4 regions of the Virgibacillus sp. Bac332 genome follow, and region 2 is predicted to be linked to each of the others. Evidence: riboswitches for the same ligand, from Rfam matches in the RefSeq annotation. Region 2 holds a riboswitch; each other region holds the start of a gene.
The links. A riboswitch is a leader RNA that binds a small molecule or an ion and turns the genes downstream of it on or off. The one in region 2 is predicted to bind thiamine pyrophosphate.
Positions count from the first base shown of each region.

Region 1: it holds a riboswitch for thiamine pyrophosphate, as region 2 does, so the genes downstream of both, D9782_RS00830 (thiamine phosphate synthase) here and thiW (energy coupling factor transporter S component ThiW) in region 2, are expected to answer to the same signal.
Region 3: it holds a riboswitch for thiamine pyrophosphate, as region 2 does, so the genes downstream of both, D9782_RS20915 (ABC transporter substrate-binding protein) here and thiW (energy coupling factor transporter S component ThiW) in region 2, are expected to answer to the same signal.
Region 4: it holds a riboswitch for thiamine pyrophosphate, as region 2 does, so the genes downstream of both, thiT (energy-coupled thiamine transporter ThiT) here and thiW (energy coupling factor transporter S component ThiW) in region 2, are expected to answer to the same signal.

Region 1 covers NZ_CP033046.1:168,770-172,092, reverse strand. Annotated here, with positions in the region: gene D9782_RS00835 (BCCT family transporter) at 1-992, shown strand, start outside; TPP riboswitch at 1,136-1,247, shown strand; gene D9782_RS00830 (thiamine phosphate synthase) at 1,349-1,963, shown strand; gene thiO (glycine oxidase ThiO) at 1,947-3,098, shown strand; gene thiS (sulfur carrier protein ThiS) at 3,058-3,258, shown strand; gene D9782_RS00815 (thiazole synthase) at 3,262-3,323, shown strand, end outside.
Region 2 covers NZ_CP033046.1:1,585,205-1,588,527, reverse strand. Annotated here, with positions in the region: gene D9782_RS07605 (hypothetical protein) at 418-615, opposite strand; gene D9782_RS07600 (DUF2642 domain-containing protein) at 629-823, opposite strand; TPP riboswitch at 1,092-1,203, shown strand; gene thiW (energy coupling factor transporter S component ThiW) at 1,408-1,905, shown strand; TPP riboswitch at 1,894-1,996, shown strand; gene tenA (thiaminase II) at 2,061-2,747, shown strand; gene thiD (bifunctional hydroxymethylpyrimidine kinase/phosphomethylpyrimidine kinase) at 2,747-3,323, shown strand, end outside.
Region 3 covers NZ_CP033046.1:4,260,890-4,264,212, forward strand. Annotated here, with positions in the region: gene D9782_RS20905 (ABC transporter permease) at 1-471, opposite strand, end outside; gene D9782_RS20910 (thiamine-binding protein) at 471-761, opposite strand; gene D9782_RS20915 (ABC transporter substrate-binding protein) at 765-1,778, opposite strand; TPP riboswitch at 2,094-2,203, opposite strand; gene eno (phosphopyruvate hydratase) at 2,546-3,323, opposite strand, start outside.
Region 4 covers NZ_CP033046.1:2,863,995-2,867,317, reverse strand. Annotated here, with positions in the region: gene D9782_RS13590 (YflT domain-containing protein) at 1-331, shown strand, start outside; gene thiT (energy-coupled thiamine transporter ThiT) at 843-1,412, opposite strand; TPP riboswitch at 1,521-1,623, opposite strand; gene D9782_RS13580 (M3 family oligoendopeptidase) at 1,883-3,323, opposite strand, start outside.

The sequences.
Region 1 (3,323 bases), 1.4 Mb from region 2:
AGATTATGAAAAAAAGTGCACTTGGTACGTTTGTTGATGCCTTTTCGATTGTGTCAGTGGCAGCTGGTACGATTGGTCCAATTGGATTCCTTGGATTACAAGCAGGTTATGGATTAAGTGCATTGTTCGGTGTACCAAATAATTTATTTGTACAATGTCTTATTGTTATCGTTATTGTTCTAGCAGCTGGGATTTCTGCTGCGACAGGAATTCATAAAGGAATCCAAATTTTAAGCAGCTATAATATTATTCTCGCAGTTTGTTTAATGGTTGCTGTGATTATTCTAGGTCCAGCATTATTTATTTTTGATTCCTATTTGCAATCATTTGGATTATATGTCCAAGACTTCCTAACCTTAAACACCTTCCGTGGAGATGGAGCTTGGCTTGGCTTATGGACCGTTTTTTTCTTTGCTTGGTTCATTGGCTATGGTCCAATGATGGCGATGTTTGTTAGTCGTATTTCTCGTGGTCGCACAATTCGAGAGCTTGTAACTGCTGTTGCGGTAATTGCACCTGTGGTAACGACGTTCTGGTTTACAGTTGTTGGTGGCACAGGGATTTTTGCTGAAATGAATAACCCTGGTGCCGTATCTGAAGCTTTAAATAGTGCTGGACCTCCAGCAGCTATGATTGCTATCGCAGAACAATTGCCACTTGGTACGATTATCGGTTTCTTCTTTTTAGTAGCAACTATTGTGTTTGTATTAACGACAACCGATTCGATGTCATTAACCATCTCGATGGCGATTACAGGTAATGGAGATCCATCGAAATTCCTGCGTGTGTTCTGGGCAATTCTTATGGGACTTGTCGCAACTGTACTCATCACTATTGGCGAGGATAGTGTTGGATCGCTACAATCCTTTATTGTGGTGACGGCTGTTCCTGTATCGTTACTCATGTTAACCACATTTTGGACCGCGCCACGCGCAACTCGTGAACTTGCAAAAGAACAAAAGATTGATGAAGTTAAACGCTATACCAAATAAAAGAGATGTTAAGGGGCTGGCTCATTAGGTCAGCTCTTTTGTTAGTAGAGAATGGCAAAAAAATAGAAAATTGTTCATTTTTGGTAGACGAATAGTCCAAAATCATGTATTTTATAGACAAATGCATATTGAATAATTAAATTACGCTTCACTAGGGGTGCCTTTACGTAATGGCTGAGATCTATGTGTGACATGGAGACCCTTTGAACCTGAACTGGAGTAAGAACCAGCGGAGGAAAGTGACAGGAGTAGTGTGTATCAGCGACATATACCTTTTTTAGGATATCGTTATAGATTCATGCCACTTTTCCTTTGCTGGAAAAGTGGCATTTTTTTGTAGAAAAGGAGAGGAAGTGATGAAACTAATTGCGGTGACTACCGGTGAACAGGAGGAGAAATACCTTATCCAGACAATAGCGAGTATTATTCCCTATCTTGATGCTGTCATTCTACGAGAAAAACAAATGACCGAGCAGGACTATTCTTTGTTCATTCAACGTGTGCTTGCACAAGGAGTTCCGGAAGAAAAACTAATTATTCATGGCCATACAACACTACCTGGTGAAACGAATGTGAAGACACTTCACCTTTCAGAAAAGCGAATACAAGAGGTACACGATCTCCGAAAACAATCCCCCGGTTTACAAGTAGGGGTATCGACGCACTCCAACGAAGTAGCTAAGAGAGCGGAGCAGCTAGGTGCTAAGTATATTTTGTATGGTCATGTCTTTTCGACAGCGAGCAAGAAAGGGGTGAAACCAAAAGGAGTAGAGAAATTAGCAGCAGTTGCAAAAGAGGTGAGCATTCCCGTTTATGCAATCGGTGGAATCACAAGCGCAAAGGTAACGGATATTTATCAAGCGAAGGCAAGTGGGATTGCTGTAATGTCAGGTGTTTTTAGTCAAAATAATCCACTGCAGGCAGTGCAATCGTTTCGAAAGGAGGTGAATCGATATGAAGAGACACGTTGATGTAGTGGTTATAGGTGGAGGCGTTATTGGGCAATCCATTGCTTACTATTTAAGTAAAAGTAGGGTTGTAACGACGGTAATTGAACAAGGTAGAAGTGGAAGAAAAGCTACACAAGCTGCTGCGGGCATGCTTGGTGTACACACAGAAAATGATCAGGAAGGTACGTATTATCAATTTTGCCAAGCAAGTAGAAATATGTATGCATCTCTAAGCAAAGAACTATTTTCGTTATCAGGGATTGATATTCAGCTTTCCACCAACGGTATACTCGAGATAGCTACGAATGAAGAACAGAAGCAAAGACTGCGAGCAAAACAAAATGCATTTGAAGGCTTAGAATGGTTGGATGCGGAAGGGATTAGGAAACGAACATCAGCTTTATCCCAGGCAGTAGGGGGATTATATATGCGGCGAGATGGACATGTAGAACCATTGAAAGTGTGTGAAGCTTTTAAACAGGCATCTTTATCAATGGGAGGTCAGTTGATCGAGAATTGTCAAGTTGGAGAAATAGTCCATGACCATGATGTTTTTCATATTCAAATCGATAACGATGTTATCTCAGCTGATCATGTTGTTGTAGCGGCAGGTGTAAAAAGTGGGAGGTGGTTTGAAGCGACAGGATTAATGAATCCAATGGTCCCAACAAAAGGAGAATGCTTTGCCATAAAGCCAAGCATTCAATCTATTCAGCAGACGTTATTCTTTCACAATCTGTATTTGGTACCAAAACGAGACGGACGCTATATTATTGGTGCAACTAGCTATCATGATGATAGCAATAGTTATACGTCAACAGGTGGCATTTTTGAATTAATGAATCACTTATTGAAGTTGTTCCCATCGTTTAAGCAGGAAGAACTGCATAGCTGTTGGACTGGTGTTCGTCCGGGCACCAAAGATGGTAAGCCAATTATTGGAGAACATCCTGAGATTCCCCATTTGTATTTTGCAACCGGACATTATCGAAATGGTATTCTTCTTGCTCCTGCTACAGGGAAACTAGTTAGTGATATGGTCTTAAAGCGTTATGTACCATCATCGATCCAGCGTCTTTTTACACCAAATCGTTTCAGGAAAGAGGGGATCACATATGCAGATACACGTGAACGGACGTCAGGTGGAGGTAGCTAAGGATTCAACTATTGGCGAGTTACTAAAAAGCTTTAACATTCAAGCGAAACTCGCGGTAGTCGAACAGAATCAACAAATTATTAATAAAACAGTGTATGACGAAACAATATTAACTAATGGGGATACTATTGAAATTGTTCATTTTGTAGGAGGAGGATAAGTCATGTTAACAATTGGCGGAAAATCATTTCATTCCCGACTGATGCTAGGTACTGGAAAGTACCC
Region 2 (3,323 bases):
TCAGATACACCATCTTGGTTGTATCGGCTCGTTATCCTATAACTCTCACAGCCCCCTCATAAGATCTCTCCCTGTTAGAATGAAAACTTTCCTCCGATATAACTGCTAAATTTGCTGTATGGGCAGTATTGGACTTTGTCTTATGTTACAGACTTATCTGAACTAATCAAACCTTCTGTCTAGTTTCTGTTCGTCAGTTCAGAAGTTTACGCCCAGCTTCTTTCAGTCACTACCACACGATAGCCATTTCCATGCGCTAACAGTTCCTACTGCCAAGCTTGTAGCAGACTTTCAACGCCAAGTTTTCATCCATGCACGGTGCATAACTAAAAAAAGTATAACTCCTTCAAATCGAGAAGTTATACTTTTTAATCAAAAGTAATACTGTTAAACCAACAAAACCTAACTTTATTATTCTTAAGAAAATCGTACAAAATTAATAGCATTAAATGCTATATATATTTCTTGAGGCCCATAACCACTATTATCGTTAACGATTACCAATTGTGAAGTTACCTTTAGAAGCGTACCTTCTATTAAATTATTATCAGTAGCTATTTCAGCATCAGAGCCTATACGCGTTAAAAGTTCGGCAAAAAGATTTATTTGGAACATCTATATTCCTCCTTTATAGCTCACTAATAAGCTCAATTTTATACAGTCTCACCAAAACTTGGTCGCCAGATCCCTCGATAATGACAGTATAATCATTCTTAACCTGATCAACTGTTCCCGTTACCATTCCAAAAGCAGTAGTAATTTGAACTTGTTCATTTATTAAATTTAGAAGTACTTGTTTAATTTTAGAAGGAGTAAGTGCCAATTAGATTCATCCTTTCTATAATAAATTTCTATTTACCATATGCTACATTTACTAAGCTGTAAGGGCATTTATTTCTATGGATCACTAATTCCACCATTATCATATAAACATAAATAAAATAATAGATGATAACCTATCAAATAAGCCTATTAAAAAAAGGCGCTTTAAATGGTAGACGCTATATTCCTTTTTTCCCATGACAAATAACAATATATTTGTTATGCTTGATTCTGTTAGTTGCTGAAAGCATAATTAAATTCACAAGTTACTTAACTACTAGGGGTGCCCAATATGTGGGCTGAGAGGAAACACGTGACGTTTCTAACTCTTATGGACCTGATCTGGTTAATACCAGCGGAGGGAAGTAGTAGACGCAACGTCTTTCTATTTTCTTACACAAAGCCAGGTCCATGGAGGATCTGGTTTTTTTCATAAGAACAGAGTGGATGTATATTATGCTTTGCTGTCTACCTTTAGCATCCATAGCTACTGGGGAGAGGCGTGTAGGACGTAAGCTATACCGCATATTGTCGGTAATTCCTATTGTTGTCCTATGCTCACTTTTTATAGAAAGGAGGGAATAAGTGAGAAGAACGCACGTATTAACATTGATGGCAATTTTCGTAGCAATTGGAACATTAGGAGCACAATTCTTATGGTTTCCTGCTGGAATTGCTAAAGCGTATCCAGTGCAGCACGCAGTAAATGTAATGGCGGCAGTAATACTGGGACCTGGTCCAGCCGTAGTCATAGCTTTTATGATTGGAATTTTACGAAATATGCTGGGGATTGGTACATTACTTGCTTTTCCGGGAGCAATGGTTGGTGCTTTCCTTGCTGGGCTTTTTTATCAGTGGTTTGGTAGAAAGCTGTGGGCTGTGATCGGAGAAAGCATTGGTACTGGTATTATCGGATCATTCATAGCGGTTCCATTTGCTAAATTGTTTATGGACAGTGCTGCTGGCGCTTTCATTTTCATGCCATCGTTTTTGGTAAGTAGCATAACTGGCGCATTTATTGGCTGGTTCATTTTATTACGAGTAAAGCAAGAAGATACGATACGCGTACAAGGAAACTACTAGGGGCGCTTTGTTGCTGAGATAAGGACTTTTCCTTTGTCCCTTTGAACCTGATCTGGATAATACCAGCGCAGGAAAGTAGTGGGGAACATATTATTATCCTCTATTTATCTACTTTTACACCTCTAGTGGCTTCCCATAATAGAAGGAGGCTAAATATGAATTTCACTGATCAATTAAGAGAAGAAAACAATGATATTTTCCAGCTTATTTTTAATCATCCCTTTGTTCAGGGGATAGGGACTGGCGAGATTTCTAAAGATGCGCTCGCACATTATATTAAAGCGGACTTTGAATACTTAAATGCCTTTATGCAAATTTATGGAATAGCGCTATCCAAATCAAAGAAACGTGATGATATTGCTTATTTCTTTGATCAAATAAATTTTATATTAAACGATGAAATCCACCCACATCATAACTTCTGCAATCATATCGGTGTGGACTATGCGTCCTTACAAGGACACCCTTTGCCACCTACTGCAGATCATTACATTAAACATATGATGTATCATGCACAAATGGGAACGTCTAGTGAGATACTAGGAGCTCTACTTCCATGCCCTTGGACATACTTAGAAATTGGTAGGGAATTAATGGAGCAGTATAATCCTAATAAAGATCACCCTTTTTACGATTGGATTAGTTTCTATGCAAGTGGTGATGTAGATAATACCACCTTTGAATTGAGAAAACGGTTGGATATACTTGCAGAAAATGCTGCCAAGGATGAAAAAGATCTCATTAGAGAAGCTTTTCGAAAAAGCTGCCAGCTGGAGCTTAAATTCTGGGAAATGGCCTACACATGTGAATCATGGCCAAACGCAGAAAAGGTGAACAGCTAATGGCTAGCATACCTTGCGCGCTGACTATTGCTGGAACAGATCCGAGTGGCGGTGCTGGCATACAGGCAGACCTAAAAACATTTCAAGAACTAACCGTATATGGAATGTCTGTAATCACCTCTGTTGTGGCACAAAATACAACCGGTGTGCAAAACGTACACCATCTACCTGTTACGATGATAAATGAGCAACTAAACTCAGTTATATCAGATATGCCTGTGCATAGCATAAAAACAGGTATGATTGCGAACAAAGATATGATGCAGGTTATTGCAGAGCACTTGTCCAAATCAGTTGTGAACTATGTCATGGACCCTGTCATGGTTGCAACTAGTGGCGATCCATTAATATCGGAAGATGCTCGATCGTTTCTCAAACAGCAGCTATTACCATTAGCGACTGTAGTTACTCCTAATATTCCTGAAGCACAGTATATTACAGGACAATCTATTGATAATACAAGTGATTTGCAAGAAGCGGCTTTCGAGATCGTCAAAAGCTTTGGAGCACGCGCAGCACTTGTTAAAGGTGGCCACCTGCAAGGTAAAGCCGTCGACTATTTATATGATGGGAATA
Region 3 (3,323 bases), 1.9 Mb from region 2:
ACCTGTCATTTGCATATAGTGTTTCAGTTCTCCACTTGTTTGTCTAAATCCATCTAAAGCTGCTATAGTTATTGGAAAAAAACAAACAAGTGTAATAACAATTAATTTCGGCAATATTCCAAAACCAAACCAAATTACTAATAAGGGAGCTAAAATAATAATAGGTATATTCTGTGATATTATTAATAATGGATAAAAGGCTTCCCTAACTGTCGGAATGAGATGAAGACAAACAGCAACGAGCGTACCTACACTGCTGCCTATCATAAATCCGATAATCGATAGTTGGATAGTCGATTGTAGATGACTAGCATAATTTGGCCAGCCATTGACAGCTTCTTGCCATATTACACTTGGAGCAGGTAGTAGCCAAGCTGGGATCGAAAAAATACGACAAGCTATTTCCCAACTGATAAGGAAAAGGATGAGGACCAGAGCTGGTCGCCATCCCTTTTCTCGCAATCTTCTCATTAGCGATACTTCTCCGTTAATTGTTCCATGGAAGCTCCAGAAGGTTGATAAAGAACCTTCACCTGTGAAATAACATTTTCACAACCAATTTCAGTCATCCTTTTATTCATCTTCTCAATAATTCCAAATAGTTCTGCAAGATCACCTTGCATTGTAGTTTCTAGTGGACTTACCTGATACTTAACTCCGGAATGATCGATAATCTTAATCGCTTCATCCACATACGGAATAACATCTTCACCATTTTTCGTTTTCGGGATAATTTGAATACTAACTAGTGCATCTGCCATCATTTATTCCTCCTTTGTTTCTGGTAAAAACTCATTTGTAAATGCTTTTTCACTATCTAACGGTTTATCTAACAGCTCATTCTCATACATCCAATTGGCGTAATTCTCCCATACCTCTTGCTTTTGTTTCCCCCACTGGTCCGCATCATCTTGATACTTTGACGCTAACCAAGCTTGACTTGCTTTTACTAATTCTGCATCCAAATCAGGAACAGCGTTAATTAAGATATCAGCGGCTTCCTCTGGTTGCTCAATTGCTAGATTATAACCTTTAGATACTGCAGCTAAGAATTGCTTAACTGTTTCTGGATCATCTTTGATCATTTTTTCATTGGTAGCTAAAACCGGCGTGTAATAATCTAAATTTGACGAATAATCGGTTAAATACACCATATTAATTTCTTCATCACGGAGCTCTGCCTCTACACCAGTCCAACCATAATAAATCCACGCAAAATCAATATCTCTTTTCACCGCAGTAAAAAAGTCCGTATCGCCCATGTTGATAATATCAACTGATTCTACATTAGCATTTTCCTGCTGCATGAGTGAGGTTAGAACCGCTTTTTCTACCGGAGCTCCCCAGCCACCATATGTTTTATCTTCAAAATCTTTAGGTGTAGTAATCTGTTTATTCTTGGGTGAGGCAAAACCTGAGGTATTATGCTGTATAACAGCAGCAATGGAAACAATCGGTATATCTTGTACACGAGCTTCAGTAATCCCCTCCTGATAACTCACACCAAAATCTGCTTTACCAGATGCAATTAACTGATCTGCTCCCGCTTCACCAGGCATAATTATGTCCACATCAAGGCCTTGCTCTTCAAAATATCCCTTCTCTTTTGCAACATATAATCCTGTATGATTCGTATTTGGTGTCCAATCAAGTACAACAGAGATCTTTTTCTTTTCTGTTGAGTCATTGTTCTGCTGACTTTGTTCTTTCTCTTCTGTACCACATGCCGTTAATATAAGCAGTGTAATCCCTAAACTAAGCAGTAAAAGCTTCTTCAATGTTTTCCTCCTCTTGAATACCTTTCTCATTGTAAGGAACAGCGTATGTATCATCTTGTTTGACTGTAATTCCTTCGCTAAGAATAAAAGCGCAAACACCCGATTAGCAACGCAGCGACGATTCAACGGAGATAAAGGACTCACGGTGAGCTTGCGAGCCGATGATGATTTAGATTAGGGCGATTCATGATGAAGTAGCCTAGTTTCTGGGCGCTGGAGCTGGACGCAGCTCAACACGCAAATTTTATAATTTCTTAGACTATAAAAAATGCCCTAGATGGTTAATCACCATTAGGGCATATACAACTTAATATTTGATGTATCAAACATGTTCCCTACGCTGGTTTAAACCAGATCAGGTTCTAAGAGTCAGTACCTTACGGATACAATCTCAACCAGCAACACTGGTCCCCCTACAACTTTAGTATTCTATTATTAATTCCATAGTAACTATGACATAATTCGTCCATTTAATCAAGTTTAAGAAACTCAAAAAATATAGAAACTTCTATGAACATAGAAGCAACTTCTGCATAAAGTGACACTTTAATCAGTGGGGGTTTTATTTATCCCACATTGATTGTTAGCACCACAGACCTAAAATCCTTTGAACCGACCGGACATTTACCGGCAATCGATCCTCCACTTCCCCATAGTGGTTTTACTTTATTGCTTAAAGTGGATTATTACTGCCAGTTATATGTGTGGGATAAACCTATAAAAAACCTCTTAAAGTATAACCACCATACCTTAAGAGGTTTTCTTCCCTATTTATTTAGGTTATAGAACGCTGTCTTACCAGCATATTCACCCATGCCTGCTAGCTCATCTTCAATGCGAAGCAGTTGATTGTATTTAGCTACACGATCTGTTCGAGAAGGTGCACCTGTTTTGATCTGACCTGCATTAGTCGCTACAGCAATGTCAGCGATCGTTGCATCTTCTGTTTCTCCTGAACGGTGTGAGATAACCGCTGTATAGCCAGCGCGTTTTGCCATTTCGATTGCTTCGAACGTCTCTGTTAATGTACCGATTTGATTAACTTTTACTAAGATAGAGTTTCCAATACCTTGTTCAATACCTTTGGAAAGCTTATTAGTATTTGTTACAAATAAATCATCTCCGACAAGCTGTACTCGTCCACCAAGACGATCTGTTAATACTTTAAATCCATCCCAATCATTTTCATCTAGTCCATCTTCAATGGAGATAATTGGGTATTTGTTGATCATGTCTTCATACCAATCAACCATCTCTTCAGAAGTACGAACAACACCTTCACCTTTTAGATTATATTTACCATCTTCATATATTTCTGAAGCAGCAACATCCATTGCAAGCTTCACTTCTTCTCCTGGCTTGTAACCAGCAGCTTCAATTGCTTCCACAATTGTTTGTAAAGCTTCTTCATTAGAAGCAAGGTTTGGTGCAAATCCGCCTTCGTCACCAACAGCTGTGTTATACCCCTTTGATTTTAATACATTTTTCAATGAATGGAAAATTTCAGCACCCGTACGTAGTGCTTCTTGGAACGTTTCTGCTCCA
Region 4 (3,323 bases), 1.3 Mb from region 2:
ATATACAAATGATCAGCAATTAAAGGAAGCTATTCAAATACTAAAGGATAAAGGTATTCATAAAGAAGATGTGTATGTTTTATCCCATGATGATGATCGAACAAACCGAATAGCTGATGGTGCGGATGCGAATACCATAGGAATAAGGGAAATGGATATTGGACATGCCGTTGGTAATCTTTTTAGTACACAAGGTGATGAACTAAGAACGAAATTAACCGAAATAGGATTCTCTCAAGCAGAAGCTGAAAACTATGAGGAAGATATGGATGAAGGAAAAGTACTCTTGATTGTAACTAACCATGAGGAAGTTAATAGGTATTTACAATAAAAGCATAAATCTCTACTATACAGTAGTTTTTCATAATTAAACGTTTTAATCTGTCAGTAAGAAAAAGATAACTTGCTTATGATAGGCAAGTTATCAATGCTGTTTCACCAATTCTAATTGGGTGAAGCAGCTTTTCTCATAGTCTAGGAAGAAAATATAAAATTTACCCATTTGGATAAATAGGGGCGTGTTGAGCCGCGTCCAGCTCCAGCGCCCAGAAACGATGTGACTTCACAATCGCCCGCCCTACGAGCTGACTAGCTCCAGTCGCTACGTTTCTAATGCGCTTTTGTTATGAAATAAAGATAATAAAGAGCTTGGGAAAAAACAAAATATTTCTTACTCTGAATAATCATTTTATCAGTCTCGATAATAATTGCCGCAATTGATTAAGCTTGATTTCACCTCTCACTATAACTCTAAACTACTAAATAGAAAATAGTGGGCAAAATCCTCGAGTCAATAACTACCCACTAATCTTCGTATATTTATTATGAGGAAAACTCCTAGATTAAGCGGACATACGTAATAGTGTACGTGGTTGTTTTTGAAATAAAAAGAACACAAGAACCGTACTTAATATAAAGCCAGGTAACATGTACGATCCGTTATATAGCAACGAGTATAACCATACAGGCTGACCTTCTGGCGCAAATTCACCAAAGAATACAATCCCTCCAGTGAAATGGGCTAAAAAGCGTAAAGCTGATCCTAAAAACACGCCTACAGCAATATAATATAGGCTTGTTTTCGTTTTTCCTTCTTTAACTACTGCTTGGACAGGTTTTGCAAAAATTCCTGCAAAACCTAATACGGTAAACGCAACAATATAATCTAAGAACCCTTGTAGGGGTACGAAGACTGTTGGCCCAAATAATAATTGTAATCCTCCCAACAGCAATCCAGCTAATAAACCGCCCTTGACCCCCCAGCGAAATGCGACAATAAAAATCGGTATCATCGCAAAGGATATGGAGCCACCTTGAGCCCAAACCTTAAATGATAAAAATGGTATAAAATCCAATAAAAATGCAAAAGCTGCAAAAATGGCTACTTCTACTAAAAATAATGTGCGCCTCATATCTTTCTCCTCCCCTTTTTTATGCAGTTAAGTAACTTATCCATACAAAAAAAGCAATGCCAAGGGGAAGACTTCCTGATGGGGAATCTGCTCACATTACTTTTCTGTCCATCAAAAAAGCCACCATCCCTACGCTAGTACTAACTAACAGGTTCAAAGGGTAAGAACAGTTATGTTCACTCTCAGCCAATTGGCTCCCCCTGTAGGCTTCTAACTTATATTTGCTTCTTTTGTCTTACTGTTTAGTGAAACTTCAATCAGTGGGGGTTTTTGTTTATACCTCTGATTGAGAGATAAACTAATCAGACATTTACCGGCAGTCGATTCCCCCACTTACCAATAATGGTTTCACTTTATTCCTTGAAGTGGGGTTCTTACTATCAGTTACATGTGGAATAAATAAGAAACTACTTTTCACTGCCTATTTACTACAAGTATTGTACATGACATATCGTAAAAACACAACAGCGTTACAACGAAAGATATTCGTCAACATCATTGACACATAATTGAATAGCAGCTTCCCAGAATTCAGGCTTAGTTAAATCTGTATCCAAATGTTTTTTAGCAAGATCCTCTACGTTCATGCGACCAGTATCCCTTAAAAGCGAAATATATGCATCTTCAAAACTATCTTCGTTTTCTTGTGCTTTTGCATAGATACCTAGACTGAAAAGATAACCAAATGTATAAGGGAAATTGTAAAATGGCACCCTTGTTATGTGAAAATGTAATTTAGATGCCCAAAAATTAGGATCATACTCCGATAATGCATCACAATATGCCTCTTTCTGTGCTTCTATCATCAAATCGTTTAATCTTTTCACTGGCACTAATCCTTGTTTCCTTTCTTCATAAAAACGCCTTTCAAAGATAAAACGGGAATGTATATTCATAAAAAAAGCAATGCTCCGCTGAATCTTATCCTCTAATAAACTTTTCTTTTCCGCAATCGAACGTGCGCTTTTTACCGACGCATCTGCAACAACCATTTCAGCAAATGTTGACGCTGTTTCAGCAACATTCATTGCATACCGTTGATTAAGTCCATTTACATCATTCATTACATGTTGATGATAAGCATGCCCTAACTCATGAGCTAACGTTGCAATATTAGATGAAGTACCTGAATAAGTCATAAAAATGCGTGTTTGCTTACTATCAGGGAAACTTGTACAAAATCCTCCCGGACGCTTATTTGGACGATCCTCAGCCTCAATCCACCTATTTTCAAAGGCCATTTTCGCAAAATCAGCCATTTGGGGACTAAACTGAGTAAAATGTTCGACAATAAAGTCAGCTCCTTCTTCAAACGACGAAGTCTTAACCACTTTGTTTACTGGTGCTCCAACATCATAAATACTTAGTTTGTTAAGTCCAAGTAGTTTGGCCTTGTTCATAAGATACTCTACAAAGGGATGCTTATATTTTTTTATTGCAGTCCACATCGCATCTAATGTTTCTTTTCTCATACGGTTCAAAGCCAATGGTTCTTGCAAAACTTCATTCCAATTTCTATGCTTATATGTTTGTAAACGAAAGCCAGCTAGGTGGTTTAATGTTTGACCAAATAAACTAGCGTTATTCTTCCAAGCTTTATCTAGCTGTTGAAACACTTGCTTACGATATGAACGGTTTGGGTGTGTTAGTTTATTTGTAGCCTGCCCAATAGAATAGCTTTTCGTTTCCCCATCCTCTACCATATCTACACTCATATTTCCTATAATCACATCGTACATTTGTCCCCAAGCGTGATATCCATCAATTGCCAGATCATTGATAAGAACCTCTTGATCTCGCACCAATTGTTCGTTTGCATGATTTCTAAATTCTTCTAACACATATGCTACATCAACTAAATCCTCACTTTTTACAAGTTGGTCCCATACTATGTCAGGAATGTCGACTAGT